DNA from 4 places in the Kineococcus endophyticus genome. Region 2 is predicted to be linked to each of the others. Evidence: riboswitches for the same ligand, from Rfam matches in the RefSeq annotation. Region 2 holds a riboswitch; each other region holds the start of a gene.
The links. A riboswitch is a leader RNA that binds a small molecule or an ion and turns the genes downstream of it on or off. The one in region 2 is predicted to bind S-adenosylmethionine.

Region 1 (4,637 bases), on a different contig from region 2:
CACCTTCTGCGTGCCCGGGTCGGTGGTCGCACTGGCCCTGAGCAGCACGTCGTCCAGGGCGGGATCGGCGTCGAAGGCCACGTTCTGGCCGTTGTCGACGTCGAGGGTGGCCTGCGAGAACTGGATGTACATGACGTGCGGGGTGGGGGAGTTCCAGTAGGTCCCCAGGGCGTCGTACTTGGTCTCGTCACCCCAGACGGAGTTCATCGAAGAACCGTCGAGGGGTTCGAGGTCCACCTCGATGCCGACGAGCTTCTCCTCCGCCTGGATGTTCTGCAGGATCGTGACGTCCCCGGGGGGCGTCTCCCCGCTGTCGGAGTTGTAGGGCAGCAGCACCGTCAACCGCCGGCCGTCCTTGGTGCGGTACCCCTCGGAGTCCCGGCCGGTCCAGCCGGCCGCGTCGAGGAGGCGTCCGGCTTCGGCCGGGTCGTAGGGGTAGGGGTCGTGCGAGGCTGCGGAGTAGGAGGGGGTTCCACTGGAGATGGTGTTCCCCTCGTACGGGTAGACGCCGCCGTACGCGCTGTGCACGGCGGCCTGGGCGTTGGAGGCGTGCGCGAACGCCTTGCGCACGCGGACGTCGGAGAAGACGTCGCTGCGCGTGTTCAGACCGAGGCTGAAGGGGGAACCGGAGTGGACGAAGCTGCTGAGCTGCAGGTCCGGATTGGACTCCGCCGATTCCTGCGACTCGGCGGGGAGGTTGAAGATGGCGTCCACCTGACCGCCGGCGAGCGCACTGTAGCGGGTGGTGTTGTCCTTGAGGAACCGCCAGGTCACCCCCTCCAGGTAGGCTGGTCCCTGGTGCTTGGCGTTCGCCGGAGCGGAGTTGTAGTTCTCGTTCCCGACGAGCTCCACGTCTCGGGCACGGTTCCACCGCTTGACCACGAAGGGTCCGGTGCCGACCGGCGACACGCAGTTCTGGGCCAGGCCGCGGGCCATGGCCTTGGGTGATTCCATGCCGAAGAACGCCTGGCTCAGAGCGATGAGCAAGGGGGAGTAAGGGCGCAGGAGCTCGATGCGGACGACGTGGTCGTCGACGGCCACGGCCTGCTTGAAGTAGGACGTCAGGTACAGCAGGTCGGTGGACGACTGCGTCGCGGGGTCGAGGATCTGGTGGAAGTTGGCCACCACCGCGGCGGCGTCGAAGGGAGTGCCGTCGGTGAATTCGACACCCTTCTTCAGGGTGAAGTCGTACGTCAGACCGTCCGGGGAGATCGTCCAGCTGTCCGCCAGCCACGGGACGACCTGACCGTCGGAGGTCGCCGAGACGAGGCTGTCGAGGTACTGCCGTGCGATGTAGGTCTGGGGCATGTCCCCGCTGTTGTGCGGGTCGAGGCAGGTGGGTTCCCGGTCCGTGGCGTAGACGGCGGTCCCCCCATCGACCCGGCGACCCACTCCTTCCGACCCGGACGAGGTTGCGGCGCAGCCGCTCAAGAGGACCGAAGCCGCAACGGCGGCAGTGGACAGGGTTCTCCGACGGGTGGGCACAGTGCTCCTGGGGGACGTGCTCGCGAGCGAGGTGAGCAGGTGGGGTAGGCCCGCGGGCGACGCCGCGCAGGTGGGGGGTGAGGGTCCGGTCAGGCCGGACAGCAGCTGCTCGACTGCCGAGCGAGGTCGACGTGGCGCCGGCGCACCAGGTGGACCCGCGGTCGCTCCGCGGCTCCGTTCACGTTCTGCACGACGTCCTCCGCACTCCATCGTCTTGGCGGAAGCACCTGTCGGAACCCGTGGGACCCGGTGGTTGCTGCGGCGTCGTCGAGCCAAGTCTCTCGGCCGCTCTGGATGGTGTGGTCAGTCAAGCGACTCGGAGTCGAACGTGTCAACCCCGAGTCCCGCACTGCAGCGCGACGTCAGGTCGGGAACTCCGTCCCCGGGCAGTTCCGGAGGCGCGACGTCTCCTCGTCGAAGGCCCTCGGACGTCAGCCGAGCAGAGCCTCGGCGGTCCGGTGGTCGGTGACCAGGCGGTGGACGATCCCGCTGCGGCAGGCCGCCCGGACGGCGTCCGCACGGTCCTCCCCGACCGCGACGGCCGTGACGTCGGGGATGGAGCGCAGTTCCTCGGTGGTCACCGAGATCGCCCGGTCCGACAGCCCGGGAACCTCGAGGACCGAGCCGTCCTGCGCGAGGAGCGTCGTTCCGACGTCGGCCACGACACCCGCGTCGTCGCAGGCGGTCTGCACCGCGGCGGGCAGCGCCGAACGCAACCCCGAACCGTCGCCGCGCCAGGAGCCGATGCCGACGACGGCGCGGTCCGTCCCGCCGTACAGGGCGAGGGTGGCCGCGATCGACGTCTCGGCCCGCAGGGTCCGGGCGCTGCCCGGGGTGTCGGCGAGGAGAGGGGCGTGCAGGACCCAGGCCCGGCCGGCGGTGCGCGAGCCCACCGCCCGCACGAGGTCGGCGGGGCCGGAGGCGAGGGGTTCCTGGGCCAGGCCGCCGACCAGCTGCACGACGTCGACCTTCGGCAGTTCCGGCAGGGCGTCGACCACCGCCCGCAACGTGCGTCCCCACGTGATGCCGAGCCGCTGACCGTCCTCGAGGAGGCCGGCGACGATCCGCGCGGCGGCCGCACCGAGTTCCGCGCGTCGTCGTTCGGGCGCCTCGGCCGCCGTGGGCACGACCACGCACTCGGGGACCTGCAGGTGCGCCGCGAGCCGCAGCGAGCTCTCCACCTGCACACCGGCCGGTTCGCGCACGGTGAAGGTGATGATGCCGTCCTTCACCGCGCGGTCGATGAGGCGCGCCACCTTGAACCGAGACACCCGCAGTTCGTCGGCGATCGCGCTCTTGGTCGCCCCGTCCACGTAGTAGCGCCGTGCGGCGGTGGTCGCTCGCAGGGCCTCCAGCGCGCTGTCCACGCGGCTCCTCCCGACGGGTTTCGTTGACACCAGGACTCCCGCGGCACGATAGTGCAGTTCACCGTTGAGCGTACCCCCGCTCAACTGAGCGCCTGGAGGAGTGCGTGAGGTTCTACGCGGACAGCGCCGACGTCGAGCGGGTCGAGGCCCTGCTCCGGGCCGGGCTGGTGAGCGGTGTGACGTCCAACCCGGCGATCCTCGACCGCGCCGACCGCGGCGCCGGCGACTTCCCCGAGCTGTACTCCCGCTACGTGGCGGCCGGTGCGGAGGAGGTGTTCTTCCAGACGTGGGGGAGCAGCCCGTCCGAGATGGTGGCCAACGCCTCGCGCATCACCGACCTCGGTGACCGCGTCGTCGTCAAGCTGACCGCGACGCGCGCGGGGTTCTCCGCCGCCGCGGTCCTGCGCCGCGCGGGCGTCCCCACGCTCATCACCGCGGTGAACACCGTCGCCCAGGCGGCGATGTCCGCACAGGTCGGCGCGGCGTGGATCGCCCCCTACTTCGGGCAGATCGCCGACCGCACCGGCGAACCGCCCGTCGGACTCGTCGGGGCCATGCACGCGGCCCTGCGGGACAGCCCGACGCAGGTTCTGCTCGCCAGCGTGCGGAACCCGCAGGCGGTCGAACAGGCCCTGGCCGTCGGGATCAGGGCGTTCACCGCGCACCCCGACGTCCTCGACGCCTGCCAGACCGACGAGCACAGCGAACGCGCGCACGCCACGTTCGAGGACCTCGTGCTCCGCCGCGCCTGAACCGCCGCTCGCAACCCCCACCTCGACGAGGAGACCGCACGTGCCCGCTGAACGCCGCGACCTGACCGGATCGGTGGTCCTGGTGACCGGCGCGGGGGCAGGCATCGGAGCCGCCACCGCGCGGCAACTCCTGGAGGCCGGGGCCCGGGTGGTGCTGGCCGACCTCGACCCCGGCAGGGCGACGCTGGTGGCTTCGGGTCACCCGCCGGAGCAGTTCCTCGCCGTGCGGCTCGACGTGCGTTCCCCGGACGCGGCCCGCCAGGCCGTCGCCGAGGCCGTGCACCGGTTCGGTCGCCTCGACTCGGTGGTCTGCAACGCAGGCATCGGGGTGTTCGGCGGCATCTGCGACTACCCCGACGACGTGCTGCAGGCGATCGTCGACACGAACCTCCTCGGGACGGTGTGGGCGGTCCGGGCTGCGGTGCAGCACTTCGACGACCGCGCGGCGGACGAAGACGCCGGTGGTGACGTCGTCCTGGTCGCCTCCGTGGCCGGGCTGGGCACCGGGGGAGGGGACGAGGCCGTGTACGCGGCGAGCAAGCACGGCCAGGTGGGTCTGGCGACCTCGCTGGCCCGGGAACTGCGGGAGCGCGGCGTCCGCGTCAGCACCATCGCCCCGGCGGCGGTGAACACGGGTTTCGCCGACGGCGTCGGGAGGACGGCGGGAGATCCCGTCAAGGACGGTTTCCTGGCCCCCGACGACGTCGCCTCCGCCGTCGTCACCGTCCTGCAGCAACCCCGGCGGATGCGCACGGCGCTGTGGTCGATGTGGAGCATGGCCGAGCAGTCCTGACCCGATCCCCGACCCCAGGAGCCCCCGTGAACACCTCCCCGCACCGCGGTGCCCGCGTCCTGGTGGTCGGCGAGGCGTTGGTGGACGTGGTCCGCCACGAGGACGGCCGCAGCGCCGAACACCCCGGCGGCAGTCCCCTGAACGTCGCCCACGGGCTCGGCCGACTGGGACACCGGGTGCAGTTCCTGGGCCGGATCGGCGACGACGCACGGGGTGAGGTGCTCCAGCAGCACCTCGTCG
Region 2 (4,637 bases):
TCACGCGGTACAGCTCGCGCAGCGTGAACCGGTCGCGGTCGACGAGCTTGCGGATCCCCTCGTAGACGGTCTGGACCTGGTTCGAGCCGCCCGCGAAGTCGAAGCGGAACTCCTCGTCGAGGGGGCGGTCGGACAGGTCGACGCCGAGGTGGTGGGACAGCCAGTCCAGGCTCAGCCGGTCCGGTGTGAGGGCCTCGATCTCGTCCACCCGTTCGTGCGCCTGGGCGGTCGTGGCGCCGAGGACGGGGGACAGGGCCGGCAGGACCAGCAGGTCCGACCGCGCGCGGCCGGCCGCGACGGCGCGGGACTTGTAGTCCTCGTACAGCCGCTGCGCGCCGGGCAGCGGGGCCGACCCGGGGACGAAGACCGCCTCGGCGTGCTGCCCCGCGAGCCGGCGCCCGTCCTCCGAGGACCCGGCCTGGAACAGCACGTGCCGGCCCTGGGGCGGCCGGGGCAGGTTCAGGGGACCGCGGACCCGGAAGAACTCGCCCTCGTGGTCGAGCACGTGCATCCCGGCCGGGTCGGCGTACCGGCCGCTCGCCACGTCCGGGGCCACGGCTCCGTCGTCCCAGCTGTCCCACAGACCGTGCACGACCTCGACGAACTCCGCGCCGCGGCGGTACCGCGCCGCGTGGTCGAGGTTGCGGTCCAGGCCGAAGTTGCGCGCCTCCTCATCGCTCGCGGACGTCACGAGGTTCCAGCCCGCGCGGCCGGAGCTGAGGAAGTCCAGGGACCCGACCTGGCGGGCGGTGTGGAACGGCTCGTTGTACGTCGTGGACACGGTCGCCACCAGGCCGATGCGCTCGGTGCACCGCGTCAGGGCCCCGAGCAGCCCGAAGGGTTCGGGCCGCAGGTTCGCGACGTGCTCGACCCCCGACGGGAACCGGTCCCACACGTAGAGCTCGTCGGCGTAGAAGAGAGCGGCGAACCCGGCCCGTTCCGCCGTCCGCGCGAAGTCCTCGTAGTAGCCGACCGAGAGGTAGTCGGCGGGTCGGCCGCCCGGCAGCCGCCAGCTCGTGAGGTGCTCGCCGCCGGGGTAGAAGAGCATCGCCGTGAGGATCACGCCGCCGCACGCTACCCCGATCGTGTGAAGCGCTTGACAGTCCGGGCCGCGGTGCTCTCCACTGGAGGTGCCATCCAGAGCGGCCGAGAGACCTGGCTCGTCGACGCCGCAGCAACCGCCCCACCGGGTCGGTGCTCCCGCCAGGACCGATGGGAGAGGACCACCGATGGAGCACGCACCGCTGACGCGACGTCTCGTGATCGACCTGCTGCGCAGCGCCGGGATGACCTGTCGGGCCTGACCGCCCCGACACCTCACCCGCCCCGCACCCGGAAGGCCCTGCGATGCCGCACGTCCCGAGCACCCCCCTGTCCTTCGCCACCCGGCAGGTCCACGCCGGCGCCGAACCCGACCCCGTGACGGGCGCCCGCGTCACCCCCGTCCACCTGACGGCGGGTTTCGTCTTCGACGACTTCGAGCAGGCCCGGGCCCGCTTCGCCGGGGAGGACGACGGGTTCGTCTACACCCGGATGGGGAACCCGACCACGGCCGCCGTCGAGCGACGCCTCGCCGCCCTGGAGGGCGGGACGGACGCGCTGCTGCTCGGCACGGGGCAGGCCGCCCTCACCGTCGCCCTGCTCGGGATCCTCGGGGCCGGGGACCACCTCGTGGCCGCCGCGGACCTCTACGAGGGGTCGCGCGGGCTGTTCCTGGAGAACTTCGCCCGGCTCGGGATCGCCGTCGACTTCGCCGCCGGTCCCGACGACTGGGAACGGTTGGTGCGCCCCACGACGCGCGCCTTCTTCGCCGAGTCGATCGCCAACCCCAAGAACGCCGTCCTCGACGTCCCGGCCGTCGCCGCCGTGGCCCACCGCCACGGCGTCCCGCTCGTCGTGGACAACACCTTCGCGACGCCGTACCTGCTGCGCCCCCTGGAGCACGGGGCCGATGTCGTCGTGCACTCCGCCAGCAAGTTCCTCGCCGGACACGGGTCCGCCTTGGGGGGCGTCGTCGTGACGGGGGAGGGGTTCGACTGGTCGGGGTTCGAGCACCTCACCTCCCCCGTCGGGGTCCTCGGCGGGGTGAGCTGGGTCGACCGGTACGGGCCGCGCCGCGCCTACGTCGAGCACACCCGCGGGGTCGTCGCGTCTCGCCTGGGACCGGCCATCTCGCCCTTCAACGCGTTCCTCGTCCAGCAGGGCCTGGAGACGCTCTCGCTGCGGGTGGCCCGCCAGAGCGCGACGGCCGAACTCCTGGCCCGGTGGCTGCTGGCGCGTCCCGAGGTCGTGTCCGTCGACCACGCGGCCCTGCCCGACCACCCCTCCCACGCCGTCGCGCAGCGTCTGCTGCCGCTCGGCACCGGGGCGGTCCTGTCCGTCACGCTCGCCGGCGGACGGTCTGCGGCGCAACGGTTCGTGGACGCCGTCGAGCTGTTCACGCGGATGACGCACGTCGGGGACGTGCGGTCGCTGGTCATCCACCCGGCCAGCACCACCCACGCGCACCGCACCGAGACCGAACGGCTCGAGACGGGGATCTGGCCCGGTCTGCTGCGCCTGTCGATCGGCCTGGAGGAATCCGCCGACCTCGTCGCCGACCTGGAACGGGCGCTGGCCGCGACGCACGAACCCGCACCCGAGGAGACCCTGGTGGAGGTGGGGTCCTGATGGGCCGGTTGCAGCACTTCGGGTACTTCTTCTCCCGAGGTTTCGGCCCGCAGGGCTGGGGCCGGGACTACCAGGCGTGGAACGACGACTGGACCCGGCCCGACCTGTACGCGCACGCCGTCCGCGACCTCGAGCGCGCCGGGTTCGACCTCGTCGTGGTCGAGGACGCCGTCTCGCTCGGGAACCCCGCCACGCTGGACCTGCGGGTGCGCGCGGCGTACGGCGGGCCGAAGCACGACCCGCTGCTGCTGGCGCCCTACCTGTTCGCCGCGACGAGCCACCTCGGCATCGTGCCCACGGTGAACGCGGGGATCACCCCGCCCTACCTCGCTGCGCGGCAGGCGGCGACGCTGCAGCACCTGTCGGGTGACCGGTTCGGGCTGAACCTCGTCACCGACGTCGGCAGCGCCCGGCACGTCGGACGCGAACCCGTCGCGCACGACGTCGCCTACGACCGGGCGGAGGAGTGGATCGACGTCGTCCGCCGGTTGTGGCACAGCTGGGACGAGGGGGCCCTCGTCGCCGACCCCGTCACGGGGCGGTTCGCCGACGGGTCCCGCATCGACGCCTTCCAGCACCGCGGCGAGCACTTCGCGCTCGACGGTCCGCTCAACGCGCTGCCCTTCGCCGGGGGAGAACCCGTGCTGGTCTCCCCCGGGGGTTCGCCGCGGGGGCTGGCGTTCGCGGGGTCCCGCTCGGACGTCCAGCTCGCCCTCGCACCGTTGGACGTCGCGCAGGTCCGCGCGTACCGCTCCCGCGTTCTCGACGCCGCCGCGGCGGCGGGGCGCAAGGCCGACGACGTCCGCGTGCTGTTCGTCGTCAAACCCGAGCTCGTGAGCAGCCGGGAGGAGGCGGACCGGGTCGTCGCCGCGTCCCGCACCCCCTCCGAGGAGGTCCTGCGCGAGGTGGCGCTGCACTGGTCCAGCGACCTCGAGACCGACCTCACGGTGCTCCCGCTGGACCGTCCGCTGGACCCGGCGGTGTTCGGCGACCACGTGTCCCGGGGGACCGTCGCGGCGCTGCGGGGCGGGACGCCCGACGCGCCGCTGCGGGAACTGCTGGCGCGCAAGGCGCGCAAGGGACGGCTCGCCGACCGCAGCGGCCTCGTCGGGACGGCCGCGGAGTTCGCCGACCTCGTCGAGGAGTACGGCGAGGACGCCGGCAACGACGGGTTCCTGCTCTCCGGTGACCTGCACCCCGTGACGCTGCACCGCTACCTGGACGACCTCGTCCCGGTCCTGCGCCGACGCGGGGTCCTGCGCAGCGGGTACGGCGGAGGAGGGCTGCGCGGCAACCTGTTCGAGTTCTGAGCGCTCAGCCCGCGAGGAACGCGCGGACGCCGGTGCGCAGCTCCTGCAGGACCGACGCCGTGCCGGCCGGGTCCCCGGGGTGCCCCAGTGAGTGGTCCGCGCCGTCGAACTCGAGCACCTCGCGGTCGCTCTCGTGCGCGAGCGTGCGGTTCCAGGTCGGGTCGGCCGTCCCGCCCACGAGCAGCGTCCGCGGGTGGGACCGGGCCGCGGCCAGTCCCACCTCGGGACGGTCCAGCAACGGTGTGAGCCAGATCCCGCTCAGCCCCCGGTCGGCCGCCACCGGCAGCGCCAGCGTCGTGAGCGACTTCGCCACGACCAGGCAGGGGCGCAGGTCGTCGAGCAGGAACCGGACGAGCGCGGGCACGTCCTGCGGCGCCGGCGCGCCTTCGGCCCAGGACAGCGCCAGGACCCGGTGCCCCGCGGCCACGAGTTCGTCCCGGACGGCCCGCAGGACGGGCTGGTCCACGTCGTAGCCGCGCCCCGGCAGCACCAGCGCGGGTGCTCCCGGGGCGTGACCTTCCTCGACGATGCGCACGGGTGGTTCCTCAGCTCGGGTCGGCGCCCAGCACGACCTCGAACTCCAGGAGCGTGGCGCCGGTCGCGACGGGCCGCTGCCTCTCACCGGCGTGCGCCTCGCGGGCCCCGCCGCCGGCCCAG
Region 3 (4,637 bases), on a different contig from region 2:
GCCGCCGTCCTGCGGCTCGTCCTCCCGGTGCGGATCGCGGGTGCGCTCGCGGTCCGCTCCCGGGCGGTCGACGTCGCCATGCTGCTCGTGCTGGCCGTGTCGTGCCTGGTCCTCGCCGGGGTCGTGCCGACCCCGGTCTGAGGACCCCCGGGTGAGTGCCCCGGGTCAGTCCGCGTCGAGCGGCAGGAGCACGTCCTTCACGTCCGCGTTCGTCGCGAGGTACTCCTGGACCGCGGGGTCCTGGAACGTCGCGACGAGCGCCTTGATGTTGTCCGAGTCCTTCCACCGCGACCCGATGGTCAACTGCCCGGCGAACTCGTCGGGGGCGGTCGGGGCGAAGATCTGCTGCTCGATCGGGATCTTCGCCGCCAGGTAGTACTCGGTGTAGCCGACGGCCGCGTCCAGGTCGGGCAGCGCGCGGGACTGGGCGCCGAAGTCCAGCAGCGTGAAGTTCAGGTTCTTGGGGTTGGTCGCGATGTCGTCGACCGTGGCCTTCCCGACGTCCGTGCCCGGCTTCAGCGTGATGAGCCCGGCCTTCTGCAGGACGAACAACCCCTGCGACTCGTTGGCGGGGTCGGAGTACAGCGAGACCGTCCCGCCGTCCGGGATGTCCTGCGGGCTCCTCCACTTCGCCGACCACAGGCCGAAGCCCCAGCGGAACACCGGCGTGGCGGCCTCCTCCCGGAAGTCGGGGTTCGCCTGCAGGACCTGCCCGAGCCAGAGCTTGTGCTGGTAGATCGTCCCGGCCACCTCGCCGTCGCTGACGGCCCGGTTGATGGTGTTCGAGTCGGCGAGCGCCTTGAACGCGACCGTGATGCCGTGCTTGGGGGCGACGTCCTTCGCGATGAACTCGATGAGGGCCTCCTCGCGGGCGTTGCCCTCGGCCGTGGCGACGTACAGCGTCGCGCCCGCCTGGGTGTTCGCGGTGGCGTCGCCCCCGAGGCGCGGGACGACGATCGCGGCGGCGGCGCCGAGCAGGACCACGGCCCCGCCGGCGACGAACGGCCAGCGCCGCCGCTTGCGGATCTCGAAGCCGTGGTCGTCGGTGGTGGGTTCGCGGGTCTCAGTGGACAAGGGTCTTCTCCGGGTTCTGGGTGGTGTTCTGCGTGGTGTTCTGCGTGGTCTTCTGAGGGGTGTTCCGGGGGAGGGTGCGCGTGGGGGCCGAACGGCGGCGCGTGCGCGGATCGGCCGCGCGGGCCAGGGCGTCGCCGGTGAGCTGGACGAGGGCGACGAGCGCCACGAGGACGACGATGGTCGCGATCATCACGGCGTGGTCGAAGCGCTGGTACCCGTAGGTGACGGCGACGTAGCCGATGCCGCCGGCGCCGATGGTCCCGGCGATCGCGGAGTACTCGATCATCGCGATGGTGTTGATGGTCAGCCCGCCGATGATGGACGGCGTGGCCTCGGCCAGCTGCACGGTCGTGACGACCTGCAGCGGAGAGGCTCCCGAGGCCTGCGCCACCGTGACGAGGTGCGGCGGCACCGAGCGCAGGGAGTTCTCGACGATGCGCGCGAAGAACGCCGTGCCGGCCAGGACCATCGGGACGACGGCGGCGCGGATGCCGATGTTCGTGCCGGTGACGAACCGGGTGAACGGGACGAGCGCGGCCATCAGCACGAGGAACGGCAGCGACCGGCCGGTGCTGACGACCCAGGACAGGACGGTGTGCGCGGCCCGGTGCTCGAACAGCCCGCCGGGGGCGAGGTTGTGCACCAGGACGCCGATCGGCACGCCGAGCAGGACGACGATCGTCATGACGATGCCGACCGTGAGCAGCGTGTCGAGGAGCGCCGGCGCGATGAGCGCGGGGATCTGCGCCAGCGGGGTGTCGAGGTCCGAGGCGGCGGCGACGCTGAGCGGGATCACACGAGGTCCAGTTCTCGAGGGGTGGTCGCCGGGGTGGTCGCCGGGGTCTGCGCGTGCAGGCCGCGGCGGTCGAGGGCGGCGGTGAGGGCGGTGGGGTCGACCATCGCGGGGACGCCGAGGGTGGCGTGCCCGACGGTGCGTCCGGCGACGGTCCCGACCGACGCCCCGAGCAGGGCGAGGTCGTGGCCGAGTTCGCGCGAGGCCGCGGTGAGCCAGTCGGCCGGGACGTCGTCGCCGCGGTAGTGGACCTCCCAGACGACCAGACCGCCCGCGTCGCCCACGCCGCGGCGGGGCAGCAGCGCCGCCCCGACCGGGGAGGCCGGGTCGCGCAGCACGTCGAGCAGGGGTGCGGCCTCGACGATGCGTCCGTGGTCCAGGCGGGCGACGGCGTCGGCCACGTCCACGACGGTGTCCATCTCGTGGGTGATGAACAGGATCGCCAGGCCGAGGTCGTCGCGCAGTTCCCGCAGCAGACCCGTGATCGACGCCGTCGCCTGCGGGTCCAGCCCGGACGTCGCCTCGTCGGACAGCAGCACGCCGGGGCGCAGGGCGAGGGCGCGGGCGATGCCGACGCGCTGACGCTGCCCACCCGACAGTTCGTGGGGGTAGCGGTCGGCCAGCCCGGCCAGCCCGACCCGCTCGAGGAGCTCGGCGACGCGCCGCTTCCGGTCCCGGGGGACGACGCCGAGGTAGCGCAGGGGGAGTTCGACGTTCTGCGCGGCCGTGCGGCGGGTCTGCAGACCGTCGCTCTGGAAGATCGTCCCGATGCGGCGCCGCGCCTCCCGCAGCCGCTCCGCGCCGAGCTGGGTGAGGTCCTGGCCGCCGACGACGACCGACCCCGACGTGGGCCGCGTCAGCAGCGTCACGCACTGGGCGAGCGTGCTCTTCCCGGCACCGCTGGGCCCGACGACGGCGGTGATGCTGCCGGCGGGCACGGTGAGGTCGAGACGGTCGAGGACCGTCGTGGCGTGCGGGGGGTCCCCGTACGTCTTGGTGAGGTGGCGCAGTTCGATCACGACGACTCCTGGGCAGGGGGTCCAGCAGGGGGTCCAGCAGGGGGTCCAGCAGGGGGTCCGGCAGTCCGGGCAGGGGGGATCGCGGGCCCGGCGGGTGCGCCGGGTCCGGACGGGGGGCGAGCAGAGGGGTGCGCTCAGCGGGAGCGGGGACAGGCCTTCGACACGGGAACTCCAAGTTCGTCCTTGCCCGCACCACCTGCGGACCTGGTCCTCACCCGGAGCACCCCGTGACGAACCAGGGTTGCCGGCCAGCGAGCCGGGGCTTGACGCTGGCGCTCATGACCTGGGGGGACTCTGACAGCCGTCCGAGATCGTCGTCAAGCGGTTCCGGACGATCGGCGTCCGGAAAGGGTTCTCCGGCATGCGTTGCGCCGCAACGGTCCGAGTCCAGGTTCCGAAAAGCGGCGGCCGCTCCGGGGTGGGGGAGGAGGTACGCTGCGGTGGATCCCATCCAGAGCGGCTGAGAGACCTGGCTCGACGACGCCGCAGCAACCCCCCGGGGGTGCTACCGCCAGGTCCGATGGAGGACGCGCCGCGATGCCCCTGCACGAGCCCCTGAAGTTCGCCTACTGGGTCCCCAACGTCTCCGGTGGCCTCGTCGTCTCGACGATCGAGCAGCGCACGAGCCACGACCCGGCCTACAACGTCGAGGTCGCCAAGGCCGCCGAGCGCGTGGGGTTCGAGTACGCCCTGACCCAGGTGCGCTACCTCGCCTCCTACGGCGCCGACGCCCAGCACGAGTCGACCTCGTTCTCCCTGGCCCTGCTCCTGGCGACCGAACGCCTCAAGGTCATCGCCGCCGTCCACCCGTTCTTCTGGCACCCCGGTGTGCTCGCCAAGTTCGCCGCGACCACGCAGGAACTCACCGACAACCGCCTGGCGCTGAACATCGTGTCCGGCTGGTTCAAGAACGAGGCGACACAGCTCGGCGTCACGTGGCACGAGCACGACGACCGCTACAAGCAGTCCGAGGAGTTCATCGAACTGCTGCGCGGGGTGTGGAGCGAGGACGGCTACAGCCAGTCCGGCGACTTCTTCAACGCCACCGACATCACGTTCCGGCCGCAGCCGAAGGTCGCCCCGGAACTGTTCCAGGGCGGGAACTCCAGCGCCGCACAGGCCATGGCCGGCCGTGTGAGCGACTGGTACTTCATGAACGGCAAGTCCCTCGCCGGCGCGGCCCAGGGCGTCCGCGAGGTCTCCGCCCTCGCCGCCCAGAACGGCCGCACCGTCCGCTTCGGCCTCAACGGCTTCGCCCTCGTGCGCGACACGCGCGAGGAGGCCGAGGCCGTGCTCGAGGAGATCATCGCCAAGGCCGACCGCACCAAGGTCGAGGGCTTCGGCGCCGCCGTCCAGGAGGCGGGGAACTCCACGAAGGACGGCAAGGGCATGTGGGCGGACAGCGAGTTCCGCGACCTCGTGCAGTACAACGACGGGTTCCGCACCGGCCTCGTCGGCACCCCCGACGAGGTGGCGCGCCGTGTCCTGGCCTACCGGCTCGTGGGCGTCGACCTGCTGCTCCTGGGGTTCCTCCACGTCAAGGAGGAGGTCGAGGCGTTCGGCGAGCTCGTCATCCCGCGGGTGCGCGAGCTCGAGGCGCGCCTGGCCGCCGGGGAGGACCTGCAGCTCGGCGCCGAGCTCGACGAGGCCGTCGTCGCGGCGACGCAGCCCGTCCCGGCCTGACCCGCCCGTGCCGGGGAGGGGGACGGCTGTGCCGCGCGCTCGCGCTGTGCGGTCCGTCCCCCTCCTCG
Region 4 (4,637 bases), on a different contig from region 2:
GCGGGGCCAGCGCTCCGCGCCCCCGGGCGATGGTCGAGTACGCCTCGAGGTCCACCCGGCCGTCGGCCCCGACGAGGTCCGCGAAGCGCTCGGGCACCGCCCCCACGGCGACGGCGGTGTCGAGGACCTGGTCGTAGGCGGAGAACGAGGACGGGATGGACGCGTCGTGCGCGGGCAGGCCCAGCGCGTTCAGCCGCCGGACGGTGCCCGCCCGCACGGCCGCCAGGGCCGTTTCCGTCGCGGCCAGGTCGGCGCGCCCGGACCACAGCGCCTCCAGGGCCTTCTTCGTCTCCCGGTCGGGGCCGATGCGGGGGTAGCCGAGGACGGTCGCGGTCCACGCCGGCTGGTCGGTGGTCGGGTGCTGGCTCATCGGGAGGCTCCTCCTACCGCGCGGACGCGGCGTTCGGCGGGACGCGTCAGGTTCGTGTGATCGCGCAGGTGGTCGAGCAGGTCGAGGACGGGCTCGACCGCGTTGAAGGTGTAGAGGTGCAGACCGGGGGCCCCGGCGGCGAGCAGGTCGCGCGCCAGCCCGGAGGTGAACGCCGTCGCCGCCCGGCGGCGGACCCGGACGTCCTCGGTGTCCAGGGCCGCGAGCAGGGCCCGCGGGGCGGGCACGCCCGTGAGCTCGCCGATCCGTTCCAGCCGCCGCACCTCGTGGGTCACGGCGAGGCCGGGCAGGAGCGGGATGGTGACGCCCGCGGCCCGGGCGCGGGCCACGAACGCCGCGTACTCCCGGGCGGACCAGCCGACCTGGCACACGGCGAACTGCGCGCCGGCGTCCTGCTTGGCGCGCAGGACCGCGAGTTCGTGCCCGTCGCGGTCCCGGGGGAACGCGGCGACGGCGAGGCTGAGCGGGGGGACGTCGACGGGGAGACGCCCGCCCCGCAGCGCGAGGCGCCGCCGGTCGGCGACCTGGAGGAGTTCGACGAGGTCGCGGGCCGTCGCGACGCCGTCGGGGTGGGGACGGAACTGCGCCGCCCCCGTGCCCGCCGGCGGGTCCCCGCGCAGGGCGAGGACGTTGCGGACGCCGGCGTCGAAGAACTCGCAGGCCAGGTCGACGACCTCGCGGCGGGAGGAACCGACGCACGTCAGGTGCGCCATCGCAGGCACGGCCGTGGAACTCAGGACGTGGGCCAGCAGGTCCCGGCTCGGTCCGCGCGTCGCGCCGGCCGCCCCGAACGTGACGGACACGAAGTCCGGCTGCGTGGCCAGCAGGTCGGACAGCCTGCGCCACAGGGCATCCCGACCCTCCGGCGAGCGGGGCGGGAACAGTTCGAAGCTCAGGGTCGGCCGCCCCGCCGCACCGGCGACGAGGGGCGCGAGGGTCATCGGGCCGGTCCTGCGCCGGGACGCGGGGACGGGTCGACAGGGGTGCTGCTCATCACGTGCTCCATCGGCCTGGCGTTAGCACCCTCGCCCGGGCTCGGGGGGTTGCTGCGGCGTCGTCGAGCCAGGACTCTCGGCCGCTCTGGATGGTGTTGATCGACCATAGAGCGGTCCGCGCGACCTCCACAAGTGGCTCCCCGAGATTGCGCCGGTCGTCCCCGGACGACCACCCGGGCGGCCCAGGACGGGCTCAAGGGGAGTTCGCGGCACGCCGATGTTGATCGGTCGGGCTCCTCGTGGCAGGCTCCTGCACAGGTCATGAGCGCCAGCGACAAGCCCCGGCTCGCTGGCCGGCAACCCTCCTCCGCGGTGGGGTGCCCCGGGTGACGACCTGGCCGGTTCCGTGGTGGAGCCGGCAAGCGCGGACCTCACCGGGGCGACCCGGTCCTCCCGGTAGGGTCCCCTCCCCCAGGAGTTCCTGCGTGAGCACCAGCACCCTGTCCCCCGCCCGTCCGCGCTGTCCCGGGAGTTCCGGGGCCGTCGACGCGCTGCTGCCCGTCGTCGGGGCCGACACCCTCGTGCCGCTCGCGACGGGAGGTTCGACCACCTACGCCAACCTCGACAACGCCGCCAGCGCCCCCGCCCTCGTCGCCGTGGCCGCGCGGGTCGCGCAGGTGCTGCCCCACTACGCCAGCGTGCACCGCGGCGCGGGCTGGCTCTCGCGCGTCTCCACGGCGCTGTTCGAGCAGGCGCGCGCGGAGGTCGGCGCCTTCGTGGGGGCACGCCACGACGACCTCGTCGTCCTCACCCGCAGCACCACCGACGCCCTCGACCTGCTCTCGCGCGCCGTCCCGGCCGGGGGACGCGTGCTGGTCGCCGACGTCGAGCACCACGCCAACCTGCTGCCGTGGCAGCGGTCCGCCCGCACGACGGTGGTGCCCGGCGGCGCCGACGCCGAGGAGACGACCGCCCTCCTGGAGGCCGAGCTGGCGACCGGCCGGTACGCCCTGCTCGCCGTCGCGGGCGCGTCCAACGTCACCGGGGAGGTGCTGCCGCTGCGCCGGCTGGCCCGCGCCGCGCACGACGCGGGCGCGCGGATCGCGGTGGACGGGGCGCAGCTCCTGCCGCACCGGCGGGTCGACGTCGGGCGGGACGGGATCGACTACCTCGCGCTGTCCGGGCACAAGCTCTACGCGCCGTTCGGCAGCGGGGCGCTCGTCGGGCGGCGCGACTGGCTGGACGCCGCCGAGCCCTACCTCGCCGGCGGGGGCGCGACGCTCGACGTGCGGCACGACGGCGTGCGCTGGGCCACCGGCCCCGACCGGCACGAGGCGGGGTCCCCGAACGTCGTCGGCGCGGTGGCGCTGGCGCAGGCGTGCACCACGCTCGCCGCACTGCCCCCGGGCGCGCTGGAGGAGCACGAGGCGGCGCTGCGCGCCCGGTTGGTGGACGGGCTGACGGCGCTGGCGGGGGTCGAGGTCGTCCGGCCCCGTCCCCGCGACGCCGTGGGCGTCGTCACCTGCACCGTTCCGGGCCGGTCCGTCTCGGAGGTCGCGGCCTACCTGTCCGCCGAGCACGGCATCGGCGTGCGCGACGGCCGGTTCTGCGCCCACCGGTTCGCGGACGCCCTGGGGCTGGCCGACGGCGGCCTGCGCGTCTCCACGGGGGTGGGCACGACGTCCGCCGAGGTCGACCGGCTGCTGGCCGCGCTCCGGCGGTTCGTCACGGACGGTCCGGAGCTGGACTACGGGGTCGTCGACGGGCACTGGGCCCCGCTGTCCGACCCGCGTCCGGCGCCAGGGTCGCTGCTCGCCGCCGCCGGGCCGCTGCGGTGACCGGCGTCAGGCCAGCGGTTCGCTGCTCGGACGGGGCCCGTCGCCCGTGGGGGGCGCCTCCTGCGCGAGCACCTCGTGCAGCTCGGCCTCGAACTCGGTCCAGCTCAGCTCCCCCGGACCGGGTTCCAGACCCGGACCGCGGTCGTGCGCCGGACCGTCGGCGGGGTCGTGGCGCCGGGCGTCGTGGAGGTCGGCCGGCGACCACGGGAACCCCCACTGGCCGTGCCCGGCCAGGGCGAGCCCCTGCACGACGATCGAGCCCAAACTGGTTGCGGCAGCGCACCATCGCGCCCACGTCCCACGCAACACCTCGCACCTCCGCTCTCGGGTGCCCCACTGTCGCACACGCGCGGCGAGCCCGGGAGGTCCTCCGCGACTCCGTCCACCACGCACCCCGGGAGACCCCGTGACCACGCCCCTGCACCTGTTCCTGGACGTCGACGGAGGGGGGTGGCACCCCGCCGCCTGGCGCTGGTCGCGCAGCACCCCCGACGAGGTCTTCTCCCCCGGCCGGCTGCGCGGGTTCGCCGTCACGGCCCAGGCCCAGGGCCTGACCGGGCTGACCTTCGAGGACTCACCGCTGCCCGACGCGCGCAACCCCGTCGGGCACCTCGACGCGGTCCAGCGCGCCGCCTTCCTGGCCGGGACGACGGAGGCCGTGGGGCTGCTGCCGGTCGCGGCCACCACCTACTCCGAGCCGTTCCACGTCGCGGCCCAGATCGCCTCGCTCGACCACTCCAGCGCCGGCCGCGCCGGGTGGATCGCCACGACGTCGCCCGCCGCCGTGGCGCGCAGCGTCGACCTGCCGGTCGCGCCGGACCCGGCCGGCGAGCTCGCGGACGTGGTGCACGCGGTCCGGTCCCTGTGGGACTCCTGGGAGGACGACGCCGTCGTCCGCGACGTGGCCACCGGCCGGTACGTCGACCGCGACCGGTTGCACCACGTCGACGTCGACACGGGCCGCTGGTCGGTCAAGGGGCCGCTGACCGTGCCCCGGTCCCCCCAGGGGCACGCGGTCGTCGTGGTCCGCGAGGAGGACCTGCGGCACCGGGCCGACCGGAGCACGGCGGACGTCGTGCTCAGCGGGGACGCCGGCGCGCGCCGGGCCCTCGGTGGCCCCCTCGTCGTCCTCGACGTCGAGGTCGTCCTCGACACCGACGCGCACGCCGCCACCGACCGGCTCGCGGCACTGGACGCCACGGCACCCGCCCCGGACCGGGGCCGGATCCGCTGGGCGGGTTCCGGTCAGGCGCTGGCCGCCTGGCTCACCGACCTGACCGGGGTGGTCGACGGGGTCCGGTTGCACGCGGCCGTCCTCGACGAGGACCTCCGCACGCTCCTGCGCACCACGGTCCCGGCACTGCGCGCCGCCCGCGTCCTGCGGCCCCCCCTGCCGGGCGCCACGTTGCGCAGCACCCTCGGGCTCGAACGCCCCGCCAACCGGTACGCCACCGGCCCCGCCCTCGTGACCACCGG

Region 1: linked by a shared signal. The riboswitch ahead of AB1207_RS12955 (putative leader peptide) and the one ahead of AB1207_RS09200 (O-acetylhomoserine aminocarboxypropyltransferase/cysteine synthase family protein) in region 2 are both predicted to bind S-adenosylmethionine.
Region 3: linked by a shared signal. The riboswitch ahead of AB1207_RS11060 (methionine ABC transporter ATP-binding protein) and the one ahead of AB1207_RS09200 (O-acetylhomoserine aminocarboxypropyltransferase/cysteine synthase family protein) in region 2 are both predicted to bind S-adenosylmethionine.
Region 4: linked by a shared signal. The riboswitch ahead of AB1207_RS14645 (aminotransferase class V-fold PLP-dependent enzyme) and the one ahead of AB1207_RS09200 (O-acetylhomoserine aminocarboxypropyltransferase/cysteine synthase family protein) in region 2 are both predicted to bind S-adenosylmethionine.

What each region holds. Positions count from the first base shown of each region.
Region 1 covers NZ_JBFNQN010000008.1:158,850-163,486, reverse strand. Annotated here, with positions in the region: gene AB1207_RS12960 (ABC transporter substrate-binding protein) at 1-1,308, opposite strand, end outside; gene AB1207_RS12955 (putative leader peptide) at 1,575-1,667, opposite strand; SAM riboswitch class I at 1,689-1,786, opposite strand; gene AB1207_RS12950 (sugar-binding transcriptional regulator) at 1,917-2,852, opposite strand; gene AB1207_RS12945 (transaldolase family protein) at 2,957-3,604, shown strand; gene AB1207_RS12940 (SDR family oxidoreductase) at 3,645-4,397, shown strand; gene AB1207_RS12935 (PfkB family carbohydrate kinase) at 4,424-4,637, shown strand, end outside.
Region 2 covers NZ_JBFNQN010000005.1:295,288-299,924, reverse strand. Annotated here, with positions in the region: gene AB1207_RS09205 (NtaA/DmoA family FMN-dependent monooxygenase) at 1-1,063, opposite strand, end outside; SAM riboswitch class I at 1,131-1,236, shown strand; gene AB1207_RS09200 (O-acetylhomoserine aminocarboxypropyltransferase/cysteine synthase family protein) at 1,348-2,670, shown strand; gene AB1207_RS09195 (LLM class flavin-dependent oxidoreductase) at 2,670-3,980, shown strand; gene AB1207_RS09190 (alpha/beta hydrolase) at 3,985-4,515, opposite strand; gene AB1207_RS09185 (antibiotic biosynthesis monooxygenase family protein) at 4,526-4,637, opposite strand, start outside.
Region 3 covers NZ_JBFNQN010000007.1:27,303-31,939, forward strand. Annotated here, with positions in the region: gene AB1207_RS11045 (DUF3017 domain-containing protein) at 1-141, shown strand, start outside; gene AB1207_RS11050 (MetQ/NlpA family ABC transporter substrate-binding protein) at 166-1,074, opposite strand; gene AB1207_RS11055 (methionine ABC transporter permease) at 1,064-1,867, opposite strand; gene AB1207_RS11060 (methionine ABC transporter ATP-binding protein) at 1,867-2,886, opposite strand; SAM riboswitch class IV at 3,061-3,170, opposite strand; SAM riboswitch class I at 3,331-3,413, shown strand; gene sfnG (dimethylsulfone monooxygenase SfnG) at 3,424-4,569, shown strand.
Region 4 covers NZ_JBFNQN010000009.1:227,961-232,597, forward strand. Annotated here, with positions in the region: gene metE (5-methyltetrahydropteroyltriglutamate--homocysteine S-methyltransferase) at 1-370, opposite strand, end outside; gene AB1207_RS14640 (methylenetetrahydrofolate reductase) at 367-1,329, opposite strand; SAM riboswitch class I at 1,388-1,479, opposite strand; SAM riboswitch class IV at 1,641-1,754, shown strand; gene AB1207_RS14645 (aminotransferase class V-fold PLP-dependent enzyme) at 1,809-3,161, shown strand; gene AB1207_RS14650 (hypothetical protein) at 3,168-3,410, opposite strand; gene AB1207_RS14655 (LLM class flavin-dependent oxidoreductase) at 3,568-4,637, shown strand, end outside.